Regions from separate parts of the Brucella sp. NBRC 12953 genome, predicted to be linked through region 1. Evidence: predicted binding sites of a transcription regulator. Region 1 holds the regulator's gene; each other region holds the start of a gene.

Region 1 (4,190 bases):
TGCAGCAATTATTCTGCGCCGCCGCTTTGAGCGCCGCTGGTAAACGGGAGAGAAATGATGAATCTCATGACTGAACGATCTCTCGAAAAAGCCGTAGGAGAAAAGATGAACACCAACGCCCCCTCCGTTAAGATGCGCGGTGACAAGGTCTGCGTGTTTTATGGCGAGAAGCAGGCTCTGTTCGAAGTCGATCTGGAAGTTCCGGAAAAGATGGTCACAGCGCTGATCGGTCCTTCGGGTTGCGGCAAGTCTACCTTCCTGCGTTCGCTTAACCGCATGAACGACACCATCGAAGGTTGCCGCATCGCGGGCAAGATCACGCTCGACAACGAAGACATATACGATCCGAAGATCGACGTTGTTGAATTGCGCGCTCGCGTTGGCATGGTGTTCCAGAAGCCAAATCCGTTTCCGAAGTCGATCTTTGAAAACGTCGCCTATGGCCCACGTATTCACGGCCTTGCCCGCAACAAGACCGATCTCGAAGAAATCGTTGTCACCAGCTTGCAGAAGGCCAGCCTCTTTGAAGAGGTCAAGGATCGTCTGCATGATGCCGGCACCGGTCTTTCCGGTGGTCAGCAGCAGCGTCTGTGCATCGCGCGCGCTATTGCCGTCAGCCCTGAAGTGATCTTGATGGATGAGCCTTGCTCGGCACTCGATCCGATCGCGACCGCCAAGGTTGAAGAGCTGATCGACGAACTGCGCCAGAACTATACCATCGTCATCGTTACACACTCCATGCAGCAGGCCGCACGCGTTTCGCAGCGTACTGCCATGTTCCATCTGGGCAATCTGGTGGAAGTGGGCGATACGGACGTGATGTTCACGGCACCGACCGAAAAGCGCACGCAGGACTACATCACCGGTCGCTTTGGCTAATTAATTGGAACGGGAGCGGCGGCTGGTTTGAAAACAAAGCTGTTTGGCTTCCCCGCAATTTACATTGAGGTCTATTATGGCGTCTCAGCATACTGTTAGCGCTTACGACGAAGAACTGCAGTTCCTCACGCATAAGATCGCCGAGATGGGCGGTCATGCAGAGCGCATGGTCGAGCAGTCCGTTGCAGCGATTGTCAATGCCGACAATGCACTTGCCCAGCGTGTTATCTCCGACGATCTCATCCTCGATGCAAGTGAGCGCGAGATTGATGATAAGGCCGTGATGATTATCGCCAAGCGCCAGCCAATGGCTGTCGATCTGCGTGAAATCATCGGCTCGATCCGCATCTCTGCCGATCTGGAGCGCGTTGGCGATCTTGGCAAAAATATTGCCAAGCGCGTTGCTGCAGTTTCGGAATCTCGCCAGCCGGTCAAGCTCTATCGCGGCCTTGAAACCTTGGCTGAGCTGGCTCTCACCCAGCTCAAGGACGTGCTCGATGCCTATGCAACGCGCTCGGTACAGCAGATCAACGTCGTTCGCGACCGCGATGACGAAATTGACTCGATGTACACTTCGCTGTTCCGCGAGTTGTTGACCTACATGATGGAAGATCCGCGCAATATTTCCGCCTGCACGCATCTTCTGTTTTGCGCAAAGAACATCGAGCGCATTGGCGATCACGCAACCAACATTGCTGAGACGGTCTATTACATCGTGACCGGTCTGCAAATGCCTGCGGAGCGCCCAAAAGAAGACCTGAGCCACGGTATCGTCGTGGACGAGGCGCGTAAATCCTAAGAATATCTGGCACCGCATTCGTGCGGTCCAGATGCCTGCATGAATATGAAAAACGCGACGGCACGCGGTCGATCGGGGGCTTGTATCTTCCGCTGCCTCAAGCGCATCCCAAAAAGTGCGAAGCGATTTTGGGAAGTATATGCGATAAAAACAAGTGCTTAGAGCATGATCCAATTTAGTCGGATCACAGGCGCTCTAAATTTTGGATAGGAAATACTGGATGTCACAGGCACCCAAGATTGCTGTGGTTGAAGACGAAGAAGCCCTGAGTGTACTCCTGCGTTATAACCTCGAAGCCGAGGGGTATCAGGTTGATGCGATGCTGCGCGGCGATGAAGCCGAAATCGCACTTCGTGAAAATGTGCCGGATCTTCTTATTCTGGACTGGATGCTCCCTGGTGTCTCCGGGATCGAGCTGTGCCGCCGTCTGCGCCAGTGGCCGGAAACAGAGCGTCTGCCGATCATCATGTTGACCGCACGCGGTGAAGAAAGCGAACGCGTTCGTGGCCTGAGCGTGGGTGCCGATGATTATGTCGTCAAACCTTTTTCGACACCGGAATTGCTGGCTCGCGTCAAAGCCATGCTCCGTCGCGCCAATCCGAGTGTGCTGTCGCATGTGCTGAAAGTCGGCGATCTTGTTCTCGACCGCCAGCAGCATCGCGTCTATCGCAAGGAAAAGGAAGTCCGTCTCGGACCGACAGAATTCCGCCTGCTCGAATATTTCATGATGTCACCGGGCCGTGTCTTTTCGCGTAGTCAGCTACTCGATGGCGTCTGGGGGCCAGACATTTATGTCGATGATAGAACAGTTGACGTGCATGTCGGACGTCTTCGCAAGGCGATCAACGTTGGTCGCGCGCTTGATCCTATCCGCACGGTACGCGGTGCTGGATACTCATTCGGATAACCAAATCTCGATTTGCAGAACCCTATACAAGCGGCTCGTTGCTGAAAATGCGACGGGCCGTTTTGCATAATGGGCAAGAACGTTGCGACTCAGTTCCGACCTTCCGATTCGGAATTCAATATCCACAACGTACCAAAACGGCCAGTATCACACGATGTTACAATGATCGTGACAAAGTTGAAGATCCGGCGAAATCGAGGTCAAAAGCAGCATCGAAAAAGCTTAAAAAGACGCTTGCGTAAAATCTTGAAACATCGGCGAAATAAGGCAGTGATGTGGCCTGTATTTCAGCAAATTGAATCGCGTTAAATCAATAACTTATAAGATTTGCTAAATTACGTTAAGGATTTGTTAATAAATTTAAGGGGTTTGTGGGGAAAATTAAGCTCTGGATTCGGGTTCAATCTGCCTCTGTTTTGGAGGTGTCGTGACTTTTGGAATTTGACCATTCGCCTTTTTTTGGCCTAAAAATTCTAAAACCTTGAATGCAATGAGTGACAGCAGAACGTTTATTTTATGATTTTCGTTCTATTTGGCTGGAGCGCCGGGCATCTTAGAAGGATGTGCAAAGGCTGCTCTGTTAGTTCAAATCTGCTGCATAGTTTTATGCGGTGGCACCACAGCCAGGTTTCAAACGCCTTTTGCGGGGCGGAGGCCAGGTTGGATCAGTTAAGGGTCCTAACTATGAGACTGAGCCGTTGACGCGCGCTTCGAAATGGAAATTGCCCGCTATTCTCGGGCTGCTGGTTGCGCCATTTTTGGTGACGGGTTGCACGACGACCAGTGGCACGACCAAAACCAAAACCGAAAAGACGGCGGCGGCTAGCCACGTCAAGACAGTCAATGGCGTCAAGACTTTCACATACACCGCCAAAGACCGCGAATGCCTCGAACGTGCGATGTTCTTCGAATCCAACCGTTCAAGCCCCGATGGTCTGATGGCCGTTGGTACGGTCGTGATGAACCGCCTCGCTTCGGGTAGCTATCCGGATACGATCTGCGGCGTTGTTGGTCAGAAGAACCAGTTTGCGCCCGGCGTTCTGACACGCAAGATGAATTCAAAGGCTATGCCTGACGTTCAGGCAACAGCCGATGCTGTTCTTAAGGGCAAGCGTCATCCTTCACTTAAGAACTCGATGTTCTTCCACACGGCTGGCTTGAAGTTCCCTTACCGCAACATGCATTACGTGCTGGTTGCTGGCGGAAACTCCTTCTACGAAAAGCGTGGTCGCGATGGCGAACTGGAAAATCCGGTTCCACAGACCCCGTACAATCTGGCCTATGCTTCTACTCCACAGGCACCATCCATGCCTGAAGGTCCGTTCTACAACGTAACCGACCAGCAGGATGCGACTGTTCCGCAGGCACAGCCAACAGTGCAGGTTGCGTTGGCTGAAGCAGCGAAGACGACAGAAACCCAGCAGAATGGCGGCGTCGGCCCACAGGCTCGTGGTGATCGTTTGGCTGCTCTGCCTGTCAAACCAGCTGAAAAGCCGGTTATGACACAGGTGGCAAGCTATCAGCCGACATTTGATGAAACGGCTCCTGCTGCGGAAAATGTATCTCTCGGCTATACCGCCGATAAGAAGCATGTCGATGCAATCG
Region 2 (4,190 bases), on a different contig from region 1:
GCGGGTAGCAGGCCGAAAGATCGTCGGTCTTGCATTCAAGGCTTGGATCGCCTTCGCCATTGTCACGCTCGATGACCAGCGCACGGGTGTCATCGACAAAGTTGAAATCGCCGATAGCGGTTGCGCCTTCAGCCAAACGGAAACGGTAGCTATTGCCTGTCCATTCGCCCTTACCGGTGTCGAAAGTGATGACGCGCAGGAAATCGCCTTCCGGCTTGCCACTGTCGTCAAAAAGCGGCTTTTCAAGCATGGCCCAGAGCTGGTTGGTCTTTGGCTGCAATGCCATGCCTTCGTAACCACCCGAACGCTGAACGCGATAATCCTTGCCGGCCACCGCTGGCACGACGATGCCCGGTGTATCCGGTCCTGTCAGCTGCTTACCATCGAGCATGGTTGGATAGACGGCTTTCACGCGGCCATCGAGACCAGCGCGAATGATGTAAGGGCCAAACTCATCACCAATCCAGATTTCGTCATTGAGATACTGAATGCTTTCCGGGTCAAAATCCGCACCGGTCAGGTAACGGCCATCGGTGCCTTCATAAGCGATGCGGAACGGCACTTTCTTGTCGGGATCGCGCAGAAATACCGATTCCACGCGCTCAACCTTGCCGGTTTCAAAATCAGGCTTCATGCGGTGGAAGAACAGCAATGCATCCGGGCTGTTGGCCTTGGTGCCAAAACCGTTGTCGGTCAGTGTGAAAATGCTGCCATCGGCTGCGCGGCTCATCGCGAAACCTGACATGCCCTGTACCGGCTGGCCGATGAAGGGAAGCGAGATGCCAGTGGTGTGGCTGCCATAGGCCTTGCCGACATCGCCCATGACGCTCATTGGCTTGTCATTGCGTGCCTTGCCGGTGAACTTGCCGGAAACCCAGGCGTCGCGGGGTGCATCGGCAGGCGGTGTTATCAGCGTCAGAGCTGGCAGATAGGCGTGACCTGCCAGTTTAGCGGTGAATGTCTCTTCAGCCATGGCCGAAGACGTCATAGCAATCGTGGCAATGGAAGCGAGAAGATAACCAAGGCGCATAAGGGACCCCTAAATTGCGAAAACAAACGCAATGGTCCTTAAAGGGGCCCTGTGACGGGTGATTATCATCACGATTAAGGTTTGATGACAGCTACTATGGAAGCTTGATGACGACGAACTGGGTAAACTGGTCGGCATTGAAATTATTGTCGCACGCGATCACCAGCGTTTTCGCACCATCGATTTCCGGACCCCATGTGATGGATTCGATATTGTCGATATCGAGCCCGAACGTTCCCTCATCAAGACGCAGTAAGAGTTCTTTCTTCAACGGTGTGGCTGCGATCCCCTCAAGCGATGATTTGCCGTTCACATCAGTCGCACCTTCGAAGGATGCGCGATAAATGCTGATGCGGTTGCCCACACCGTGAGCGTAGCTTCGCTCCACAGTGAGAAGATTCGGCCCATCCGTCATGAACTCGCTTAATCCATTGTCGTTCCAGAAAGGCGGCAGCGTTGCCTTTGCGAAAACCGGATCAGTTTCATAGACATGCTCGGCGGTTGCTTCGCCCGATGCGATATCGAAGGAGATGATGCGCGGCTTACTGCCTTTATCAAGCGTGGCAATCTCACCATCCTGAGCCAGAGCATTTTCAGTGCCTGCAAGCAGCGTCTTGCCGTCGGCTGTGATGGTGAGACTTTCAAAAGCCAGGTTGTTTCGCGTGCCACGCGTTTTATTCTCATCTGGCAAATAGGCTTCCGGCAGTTTGAACTCACGAACAAAGCTTCCATCGAGCTTCATTTCACGAACAGAAGGCTTGCCTTTGCGGTCGCCTTCGCTGGACCAGTAAAGCGTCTGGCTTTCAGGGTTGAAGCGAATGCTTTCCGCATCGACATCCTTGATTGCAAAAGGCTTTCCCTCGGCATCAAGCAGGGTGTTGGTTTCCAGAATATCCAATCCGTGAATGCCGGATGCGTCGATATCGAGTTTAAGCTTGTAGAAACGGGCAGGTGCCTTCTCTGAACGGTCATCGGAAATCGCATAATAGACATTTTGGGCCGGATCGCAATCAAGGCCGGAAATGCCGCCAAACTCAACGCCATTGAGTTTCAGGCCGGTAGGCAGAACAAACTCGCCGACCAAAGCGGGCACTTTGTCTTGCGCAAAGACAGGCAGGGCTGTGCTGAGCAGAAGTGCGGTCAATGGAATGATCGAGAGCGTTTTGCGTATCATATGTCACCTGTCTGATTGATCCGCAGACAATTAGCCCAAGTTTTTTACACCTGCATGAATACCAGATATTTTGAAAATTATTATTTATAAACAATGAGATGGATCAAAAAAGTTGTTCTTGTGAGTTGCAAGCTCTTTGTTCAAAAGGGGAGTTGCCCTCTCAATAGCCGGCAAAGCAAGTTTTACCAATTAATCGGCAAACTGTTATACCAGTGTCATCTAGCTTTCTTATCTGACCCTCACACGCATTACACAGTGGGGATTTCTGATATGCGCAAACTGCTTCTTGCTCTCGCCTCAGCAACCATGCTGACGACTGCGGCTGGTGCTGCAACCGTCTATCCGATTGACAGAGCGACAATCCTTGTCAATTCGCCATTCGATTTCAAGGTTGAGTTCGATAAGGTCGTTAAGCCAGAGGACGTGAAAGTCACCATCAATGGCCAGGATTATGAAGCTGTATTTGGCAGCAAAGCCGAGTTTACCGCTGAAGAAAAGGGCGCAGAAGACAAGGTTCTGGGCTCTGCTCTTATTCTGCGCGGACTGAAAATCGGCAAGGCTGGCGATTACAAGGTCGAAGTTTCTGCTGGCGACGAAACCAAGTCGGTCAATTGGGATGTCTATGCGACCGGCAATGAAGCCAAAGCCAAGAACATCATCTTCCTGATCGCTGACGGTCTTTCGGTCGCGCACCGCACCGGCGCGCGCATCATGTCGAAGGGCATGACTGAGGGTAAGGCCAATGGCCGCCTCAACATGGATGATATTCCACCTGTTGCTTTCATCGGCACGTCGTCGACCCATTCGATTGCGACCGACAGTGCCAACACCATGTCGGCTTACATGACGGGCCATAAGTCACGCGTGAATGCACTTGGCGTTTATGCCGATCGTACACCCGACAGCCAGGACGACCCGAAGGTTGAAACCATTGCAGAAGCAATGCGTCGTGAAACCAAGAAGTCCATCGGCATTGTTTCGACATCCGAACTTCAGGACGCGACACCAGCCGCGCTGGTCGCACATACGCGCAAGCGTTCCGACAAGGCTGATATTGTCGGCATGATGTATGATGTGAAGCCTGACGTTATTCTTGGCGGCGGTTCTGCTTACTTCCTCGCCAAAGACGTTCCGGGTTCCAAGCGCAAGGACGACAAGGATTATATTCAGCTGTTCAAGGATGCCGGATATGCGCTGGTCACCAGCAAGGACGAGCTTGCTGCATCGGGTGAGTCCAATCAGGACAAGCTGCTCGGTCTTTTCCACACCGGCAACCTCGATGTGACGCTTGATCGTGAGTTCCTCAAGAAAGGCACGGTTGACAAGTTCCCGAACCAGCCGGGTCTGGTGGAAATGACCAAGACGGCACTCGAAAAGCTCTCCAAGAATCCGGAAGGCTTCTTCCTGATGGTTGAAGGCGCATCGGTTGATAAGATGAGCCATCCGCTTGATTGGGATCGCGCGCTGGTCGAAACCATCGAGTTCGACAGGGCCGTTGGCGTTGCCCGCGAATTTGCCGAAAAGAACCCGGACACGATGATTATCGTCACCGGTGATCATACCCATGGCGTTGCCATCATTGGTACAGTCGATGATGAAAAGCCGGGCGATGAAATGCGCGAAAAGGTTGGCACTTACGATGCCGCCGGATTCCCCAATTACGAAGACACCAATGGCGACGGTTATCCGGATCGCATCGATGTTTCGCGTCGTCTGTTCCTCGCCGCCAATAACGGCCCGGATCATTACGAAACCTTCCGTCCAAAGATGGATGGCGCCTTCGTTCCAGCCGTTAAGAACGAGAAGGGCGAATATGTAGCCAATGAGGCTTACAAGGATGTTCCGGGCGCAGTCTTCGTTCAGGGCAACATCCCTAAGGAAGATGACACCGGCGTTCACGCGGTCGATGACGTTGTTCTTCAGGCAACGGGTCCAGGTTCCGAGGGTCTGCGCGGCTATATGGAACAGAGCGATGTTTACCGTGTG
Region 3 (4,190 bases), 140 kb from region 1:
TTGGCGATACGGTTACGGTCAATGTGCTTGGCCGTAACATCAATGCCAAGATTGCAAGCTTCCGGCAGTTACAATGGGAAACACTGGCGATGAATTTCGTCATGGTGTTTTCGCCGAACACTTTTGCCGGTGCGCCTGCCACATGGCTAGCAACGCTTACAATTCCTGATGGTCAGAAGAACCTGGCGCCCGATGTCCTGCGACAGGTTACAAAAACATGGCCAGCGGTTACGACCGTCAGCGTGACTGATGCGCTGGATGTGGCGAATGATCTGATCAGCCAGCTTGCAACGGCAATTCGGGCTGCTGCATCCATCGCTCTTGCGGCTTCTGTTCTGGTATTGGGCGGTGCTCTGGCTGCAGGCAACCGCGCCCGCGTTCACGATGCGGTTGTGCTGAAAACGCTGGGTGCCACGCGCGGCACGCTGATTGCAGCCTATATTGTTGAATATATGCTTCTGGGCCTTGCAACAGCGGTATTTGCGCTGGTCGCAGGCGGCGTTGCTGGCTGGTATGTGGTGGTTGAAGTCATGAAGCTGAAGGCGCAGTTCTTGCCGGACGTCGCGCTGATGACGGTGGTTGTGGCACTCGTTCTAACCGTTGGATTCGGTCTGGCCGGCACATGGCGCGTGTTGGGTCAGAAGCCTGCAACCGTGCTCCGAACCATATGAAGCATTTGTAGCCTTGCAGCTTAAATTCGCTTAAGCCCTTGGACCGCATGGATAATGCGATCCAGTTTTCAAGTCGTTTATCACGATTTTTTACAGCTGGTACTTGTGTGAGAACGCTAAAATCCCCATAATAAAACGCAGGCATGCTGGGGTCCCGCCAGCGGCGCCTGGGAGCGGCTCGAAATGAGCCTGACCCCGACACCGGACGGGACAACGCAAAAGGATTTAAGTCATGGCTGACTTTCGCAATATTCAGGCACAGCAGAGGCCGGTAGGTGGCGCTCGCGTTGGTGCTGACATCGATCAGGGCCTCCGCAGCTATATGCTCGGCGTCTACAACATGATGGCAATTGGTCTGGTTGTTACAGGCCTTGCTGCTTTGGCTGTCTCATCGCTGGCAACCACAACCGATCCGTCGGCAGCTGTTGCACAGCTTGCAAACGGCAAAATGCTCACCTCACTTGGTGCAGCACTTTATACATCGCCGCTGCGCTGGGTGGTTATGCTCGCTCCGCTCGCAGCTGTATTCTTCCTGAGCTTCCGCATCGAGCGTCTGTCGGTTTCGACTGCTAACGCCGTGTTCTGGGGCTATGCAGCTCTCGTCGGTCTGTCGCTGTCGTCGGTCTTCCTGGTCTTTACCGGCCAGAGCATCGTTCGCACCTTCTTCGTAACGGCTGCTTCGTTCGGCGCATTGTCGCTCTATGGTTACACGACCAAGCGCGACCTGTCCGCAATGGGCTCGTTCCTGATGATGGGTCTGTTCGGCCTGATCATCGCTTCGGTCGTTAACATCTTCCTCGGCTCCACCGCGCTGCAGTTTGCAATCTCGGTGATCGGCGTTCTGATCTTCGCAGGTTTGACCGCTTATGACACGCAGTCGATCAAGGAAATGTACTTTGAAGGTGATTCTGCGGATTCGCAGGGCCGTAAGGTTGTTATGGGCGCGCTGCGTCTGTACCTCGACTTCATCAACATGTTCATGTTCCTGCTTCAGTTCGTGGGCAACCGTGACTAAGAGCATGTCTCCCAAAAGTGGGAACCAGTTTTGGGATAAAGACCTGCTGAGAAGATACTAAACGAAGAATACGTGAGGGCAGCGGCAACGCTGCCCTTTTTGCTTTTCAAGCGGGCAGCCCGGAGTCATGCTGGACGGGCAATTTTAACTGAGTCTTGGCCTCCAACATGCCCCATATCCGCGATTTCAAGCCCACTGATATTGAAGCCATCACGATGATCTACACGGAAGCTGTGCTGAACGGTTCCGGTTCTTACGAGATCGAGCCGCCCACCATTGAGGAAATGGCACGGCGCTTCGACATCTTTGTCGAGCAGGGCTTTCCAATTCTTGTTGCGGAAGAAAATGGACTGGTCTTGGGCTATGCCTATATCAGCTATTTCCGCACCCGCCCGGCCTATCGCTGGCTTGCGGAAGATTCGATCTATATCGCACCCGATGCCAAGGGGAAGGGCGTCGGCAAGCTTCTGCTTGGCGAACTCATCCAGCGTGCGACAGCATTAGGCTTCAGGCAGTTGCTGGCGGTGGTTGGTGATGGTGAGCACAATATCGGCTCTGTGAAGCTGCATGAGAGCTTGGGATTTATCCATTGCGGACGAATCCAGGGCTCAGGCTTCAAGCATGGGCGCTGGCTTGATACGGTCCTCATGCAGCTGTCGCTCAATGGAGGCTGCACTGTTGACCCTGGCGAGATGCCGCTGGCTTAATTATCAACCAGCTTCAGGCTCTTATCGAAAACGCGGAGCACACGTTCAAGCTCGTGTCCGCGTTTCATAATGAGACCGCTTGCAGATATCACAGAATAGGCACCCTGCTTCTGGGCAAGCTTTGGATTTTTCTCGACGCGGAAAAGCGGGACCTCGCTCGCACGGCGGAAAATAGAGAACACCGCTCTGTCTGCGAGATGGTCAATCGCATAATCGCGCCATGCACCTGTCGCGACCATGCGGCCATAAATATTGAGGATTTTGCCAAGCTCGTGTCGGTCGAAGCTGACGGTCGGAGCAGGCGGTTTTATCTGCCCTAGAGGTACAACCTTGGGCGATGCCGAAGGATGGGAAAGCGAATGAGAGGACGCATCCTCGTTCGCAGCGCTTGGTCTATCCATGTCCTTCCTTTCGTCGCCGACATTGATTGTAAAGGAAACGCGGGAACACCGATCAAATCAGCTCATGACAGTAAGGTGATGCTTTTGTAAAATGATTGCAAGACCATGAAGCTTCTATGGCAGCTTCTGCCAAGCTTATCCTATAAAAATAGGTCCCAATTTATTGTATATTAGTTGATCACGAAAAGAGAATGCTTGTTCTCAATGGTGATTGTTAGCCACATTTTGGCCTTGTCAACTTCGCATTCCGGCCTGATTATAACGTCAGCATCTACACGTTGCCTGAGACGGTTCGGTTCGGGTATGTCCGACCCCAAGCCCCCCGCCCAAAGGACTGCCCGAACCGAACCAACCTTTACTGGCCTACAGCGTAATTCCTTAAACTTGAACCAGTTTAAGGTAAAAGATTACCATAAATATAAAGTGTTAGAGCGACCTTTGTGCGTCCAAAAGGGCGCACTGCGCGTTAGCCACTCAGACAGATGCAACGCTTCCTAAAAATCAAAGATTTTACGTATTCACCAAGCATGGATTGTGTCTGCCTAGGAAGTCTAGAGACCTAGCCGATCTTCCTGTTTGAAAATAGCTGCACCGTGAATCTGGCCAAGAGCATTGTCGCTTTTGCTTTCCTGCAGTACGACCGCACAGCCGGTCACGTCTTTGCGCGTGAGTTCTGAGGCAGGCAGCTCAATCTTCAGAGCTTTGCCATCCCACATGCCGATTGTATTGATGTCAGTCACGGTGTTGCGATAGGTGACTGACTGCCCGGCGTTCTCACCCTTATCAATCGGGATTGTCACTGAATCGCGCAGGTAAAACATTACCACATGAACGGGCTTTGCAGGCTTTTTGCCTGCCGCTATCTCTATAGACAGACGACCGTCATCAAGCTTCTTGATACTAACAGGAACATTGAGCTTGCTGGCCGCAATATGCTGCTTAACAACCTCGGCATCGCCGCCATTCATTTCCGATGCGCCATTTACGATCGCTTGAGGCGTGTAGACCATCTTCGCATTGAACGAATTGCGATAGGCATTCTGGCGATCTGTATTGTCCTGAGAAGCTAGCGTATCGCGCCAGCCCATATAATCCCAGTAATTGACGTGGAATGACAGTGCGAGCACGTTCGCATCATCGGCGTATTTCGCCAAATTCTTGTCAGCCTGTGGGCAGGATTTACAGCCCTGACTGGTATAAAGCTCAAGAACCGAAGTTCGCGTGCTGCTATCTTGGGCCTTTGCCACCCCATGCATGGATAGACACCCGGTGAAGGCCAAACCCAGCGCGGCACAAACACCGCGCAAGCCGGGAACGTATTCACCGGAAAGCCATGTATTTGTCCCTTGGAAGGGCGAATGGAAGGTCACTTTGGGTTCATCCTGCAATAATTGAC
Region 4 (4,190 bases), on a different contig from region 1:
AGCCAAATGAAAATGGGCAGTTCATGCCCGCAATTGGAGGAATTGCCATGCCTAAAATGATTTTCGTAAACCTTCCCGTAAAAGACGTCGCTCGCTCAACCAGCTTCTATGAAGCAATCGGAGCAACGAAGAACCCGATGTTTTCGGACGAAACGGCGTCCTGCATGGTCTTTTCCGACACGATCCATGCGATGATTCTCAGCCATGAGAAATTCAGCCAGTTCACGCCTAAAAAGATTTCCGACGCCAATGCCACAAGTGAAGTTTTGATCTGTCTTTCGGCGGATAGCAAAGCGGATGTGGATGCAACGGTTGAAAATGCAGCTAAGGCCGGTGGTCGCGCCGATCCGGCTCCCAAGCAGGATTACGGTTTCATGTATGGTCGCAGCTTCGAAGATCTCGACGGTCACATCTGGGAGCTGATGTGGATGGATATGGAAGCAGCCGCAAAAGCGATGGGATAATCCACGCATATCCCGAAAAATATGAAACGGTTTTCGGGCGAGAAACGTTTGAAACTAACAGATCGAGCATTTCCAGCCATACAACCAAACTGGAAATGCTCAACAAGTCGGGGGCTGAGACATATGGGAGGAACAATCCATGTCTGGCTTAACAGTATGCCTCTGGTTCGATAACGAGGCTGAAGAGGCGGCCAATTATTACGTATCGCTCTTCAAGGAATTGGGAAAACCAGCCTCTCTGGATGGCTTCATTCGCTTCCAGCACGGTCACCAATCCGGCGGCACCGATGTCGTCACTGCAAACTTTACACTGGACGGACAGGCGATGACTGCCTTGAACGGTGGTCCACAATTCAAGTTCAACCCGGCAACATCGCTTATTCTGAAATGCAAGGATCAGGCAGAGCTTGATGCGTTCTGGAACCGGTTGCTGGAAGGTGGCTCTGCGATGGAATGCAGCTGGCTGACCGACAAATATGGGTTTGCTTGGCAGATTGTGCCGGAGTTCCTGCTCGAGATTCTACAGAACGGCGAGCCAGAGGTCAGGCAGCGCGTGGCAAATGCCATGATGACGATGGTCAAGATTGATATTGCCGCGCTGGAAGCCGCGCGCGACGCAGGCTAACTTCTTACCGCTGCAACCGCATCATAGCCATAAAGCCAGTCCAGATCTTTCAGGAAAGTATCTGGGCTGCGCATGGCAAAGAGCATGTTGCGTCCAAGCGCAAACACACCTGTCGCGTGATAGGCAAAGCGGTTTAGCTGGCCGCGTTTGGCAACTGCTGCAATCCGTTCTTTGCGAACAGAATCAAATCGCTTCAGCGCTGATTGTGGCTCTTGGTCATCCAATGCTTCGGCAAGTGCTGCCGCATCTTCAATTGCCATGGCAGCCCCTTGCGCTGCAAAGGGTGTGACAGCGTGAGAGGCGTCACCGAGAAATATCGTTCTGTCCGGGCCGACAAACTGAGCATCGGCCATTTCAAAAAGCGGCCAGTAGGTCCACTCGGTGGCTAGAGTCAGCACTTCACGTACCGGGTCGCTCCAATCGGCATAGATTGACTGCAGCCGCGCATTGTCACCCGTCTTAGACCAGACCTCACCGGGGTTATCGCCCGTCGTAATGGCGACGAAATTGAAGAAATCACCGCCCTTTACCGGATAGGCGATAAAATGCGCCTTCTTGCCAAGCCATGCAGAAACGGATTTCTGTTCTGGGATTGCTGCCTTGAAGCTTGCGGGCAGGGCATCCGCTGCAAGTGTTGTACGCCACGCGATATGGCCGCTGAAACGCGCCTTTTCATATCCCGCTTTGGTGCGTTGTGCAGACCAGACGCCATCGCAGGCAATGAGATAGCTGGCAGCAATATCTTGATCTGCTCCGCCACGTCTAACCGTTGCGGTGATGCCGTTTTGATCTGCCTTATGGCCAATAATCTCAGCACCGAGATTAATCTCGATATTTGGATTGTCGTGGCAGGCATCTAACAGGGCTGTTTGCAAATCAGCGCGATGGCAAACGACATAGGGATGATGCCAACGTTTGAATGCCTTGTCGCCAAGTTGCATGGCGAGCAGGGGGCGAGCCTTGCGCCCATCCATGAGATAAAGCGCTTCTGGCGTAACGGCTTGGGAGGAAAGGCAGTCGGCCACGCCAAGGCGCTGGAGGTGGCGCATCGCATTGGGAGCCAGCTGCAAGCCCGCGCCGACTTCCGACAGGGCTTGCGCTTTTTCAAACAGCTGGACAGTCCATCCGCGTGCCGCACATTCAAGTGCTGCACTGAGACCGGCAACACCGGCCCCTGCAATCAATATGCGTCCGTTGACCAAGCTGCTCATAATATCAGCGGCACGAATACCGCCATTTATGTTCAGGCAGCTTTGTCTGCAGGTGCTTCGTAAACGCAGCCTGCAGGAACAGTCTCGTCAGCGTGAAGCTGCGGATTGTAACGATAGAGCGTCGAGCAATATGGGCAAACCACTTCGCTTTCGTCACCCATGTCGAGGAAGACATGTGGATGATCGAAAGGCGGGTTTGCGCCGACGCACATGAATTCCTTCACGCCGATTTCAATGGAATTGTGTCCAGCGTCATTCTGGAAGTGTGGGATGATGTGATCGGACATAATAGGCTCCGGAGCTTTTGGATCGCGGCATTCAAATTGGGATGGCTATTTTTCAAGCGTTTACCGCGAACGGCTTGTTTCTGGAAGCGTTTTCATCAATTCTGGGGACATTTCAAGCGGTTTGCTATCAAACTGTCATATGACAGCCATAGGCTTATCGTCGCGCCGGGATTTGCCGGTAGTAACCGGGACAGGAAAAATGAACGAAAACAGCGTTGTGGCAACCCAGGCCGCCGATTTGACCGCACATGTGGCAGATCAGGCGGCAAATGACCATTCTGCAACCCCGAATGCCAGCAAAGTTCAAAACGCTCACGAAGCTTTGAACACTGACAAGACAGCAGAGCTGATGCAAAGCCCTGAACGCTTCGTCAATCGCGAGTTTTCCTGGCTTCAGTTTAACCGTCGTGTTCTCGAAGAAGCAGGCAATACGCGTCAGCCACTGCTGGAGCGTCTGCGCTTCCTGTCGATTTCGGCAGCCAACCTCGATGAATTTTTCATGGTGCGTATTGCAGGGCTTGCTGCACAGGTGCGTGCAGGTGTTGCCATGCGCAGCGCCGACGGTCGCACGCCGCAGGAGCAGCTTGATTTCGTTCTGGAAGAAGTGGGCCGCCTGCAGGAAGGCCAGCAGGAACGTCTGCGTACGCTGCGCGAAGAACTTGAAAAAGAGAATATCGAGATCGTACGCGCATCGACCTTGTCGAAGACCGAAAAAGATTGGCTGGAAGGTCACTTCCTGGAAACAATTTTCCCGGTTCTGACGCCGCTTTCAATCGATCCTGCGCACCCGTTCCCGTTTATTCCGAATCTAGGCTTCTCGATTGCGCTGCAGCTTGCGCGTCGTCTTGATGGTCATCCGATGACGGCGCTGTTGCGCATTCCGGTCGCCCTGAAGCGCTTCATCCAGTTGCCGACCGAGCAGCAGAACGCGTTCCGTTTTATCACCATTGAAGATGCAGTCAGCCTGTTTATCGGTCGTCTGTTCCCGGGCTATGAGGTGCGCGGTGCCGGTACATTCCGCATCATTCGCGACAGCGATATCGAGGTCGAAGAAGAAGCGGAAGATCTGGTCCGCCTTTTTGAAACAGCTCTGAAGCGTCGTCGCCGCGGTCAGGTGATCCGCATCGAATTTGATGCTGAAATCCCCGAAGCGCTGCGTGTTTTCGTTGCTACCGAACTGGGTGTCTCGGAAAACCGCATAAGCGTTCTCGAAGGTCTTCTGGCGCTCAACATGATTTCGGAAGTCGTTTCGATCCCGCGCGATGACCTGAAATTTGTGTCTTACAATCCGCGTTTCCCTGAGCGCATTCGCGAGCACGGCGGCGATTGCTTTGCCGCGATTCGTGAAAAGGACATTGTGGTCCACCATCCATATGAATCATTTGATGTGGTGGTGCAGTTTCTGCGTCAGGCCGCAGCTGATCCGGATGTGTTGGCAATCAAGCAGACGCTTTACCGTACCTCCAATGACAGCCCGATCGTGCGTGCGCTCGTCGATGCGGCAGAAGCTGGCAAGTCGGTCACAGCCCTTGTTGAGCTGAAGGCTCGCTTCGACGAAGAAGCCAATATTCGCTGGGCCCGCGATCTGGAGCGCGCAGGCGTT

The links. The regulator PhoB, encoded in region 1, activates phosphate uptake and scavenging genes when phosphate is short. The targets are predictions, from matches to a motif close to TGTCATNNANCTGTCAT.
Positions count from the first base shown of each region.
Region 2: ABWV94_RS08905 (alkaline phosphatase) is a predicted target of PhoB. The motif match lies at 2,418-2,434, and genes of this name have one in related genera.
Region 3: ABWV94_RS05460 (DUF2794 domain-containing protein) is a predicted target of PhoB. The motif match lies at 2,900-2,916, and genes of this name have one in related genera.
Region 4: ABWV94_RS01530 (RNA degradosome polyphosphate kinase) is a predicted target of PhoB. The motif match lies at 2,721-2,737, and genes of this name have one in related genera.

Region 1 is NZ_BAABSV010000002.1:471,383-475,572, reverse strand. Features, by position in the region: gene pstA (phosphate ABC transporter permease PstA) at 1-43, shown strand, start outside; gene pstB (phosphate ABC transporter ATP-binding protein PstB) at 106-879, shown strand; gene phoU (phosphate signaling complex protein PhoU) at 956-1,678, shown strand; gene phoB (phosphate regulon transcriptional regulator PhoB) at 1,899-2,585, shown strand; gene ABWV94_RS06120 (cell wall hydrolase) at 3,284-4,190, shown strand, end outside.
Region 2 is NZ_BAABSV010000003.1:295,443-299,632, reverse strand. Features, by position in the region: gene ABWV94_RS08915 (esterase-like activity of phytase family protein) at 1-1,030, opposite strand, end outside; gene ABWV94_RS08910 (esterase-like activity of phytase family protein) at 1,125-2,204, opposite strand; gene ABWV94_RS08905 (alkaline phosphatase) at 2,475-4,190, shown strand, end outside.
Region 3 is NZ_BAABSV010000002.1:333,673-337,862, reverse strand. Features, by position in the region: gene ABWV94_RS05475 (ABC transporter permease) at 1-671, shown strand, start outside; gene ABWV94_RS05470 (Bax inhibitor-1/YccA family protein) at 904-1,686, shown strand; gene ABWV94_RS05465 (GNAT family N-acetyltransferase) at 1,854-2,393, shown strand; gene ABWV94_RS05460 (DUF2794 domain-containing protein) at 2,390-2,794, opposite strand; gene ABWV94_RS05455 (DUF1223 domain-containing protein) at 3,346-4,080, opposite strand.
Region 4 is NZ_BAABSV010000001.1:296,901-301,090, forward strand. Features, by position in the region: gene ABWV94_RS01510 (VOC family protein) at 48-464, shown strand; gene ABWV94_RS01515 (VOC family protein) at 604-1,089, shown strand; gene ABWV94_RS01520 (FAD-binding protein) at 1,086-2,291, opposite strand; gene ABWV94_RS01525 (zinc-finger domain-containing protein) at 2,333-2,587, opposite strand; gene ABWV94_RS01530 (RNA degradosome polyphosphate kinase) at 2,838-4,190, shown strand, end outside.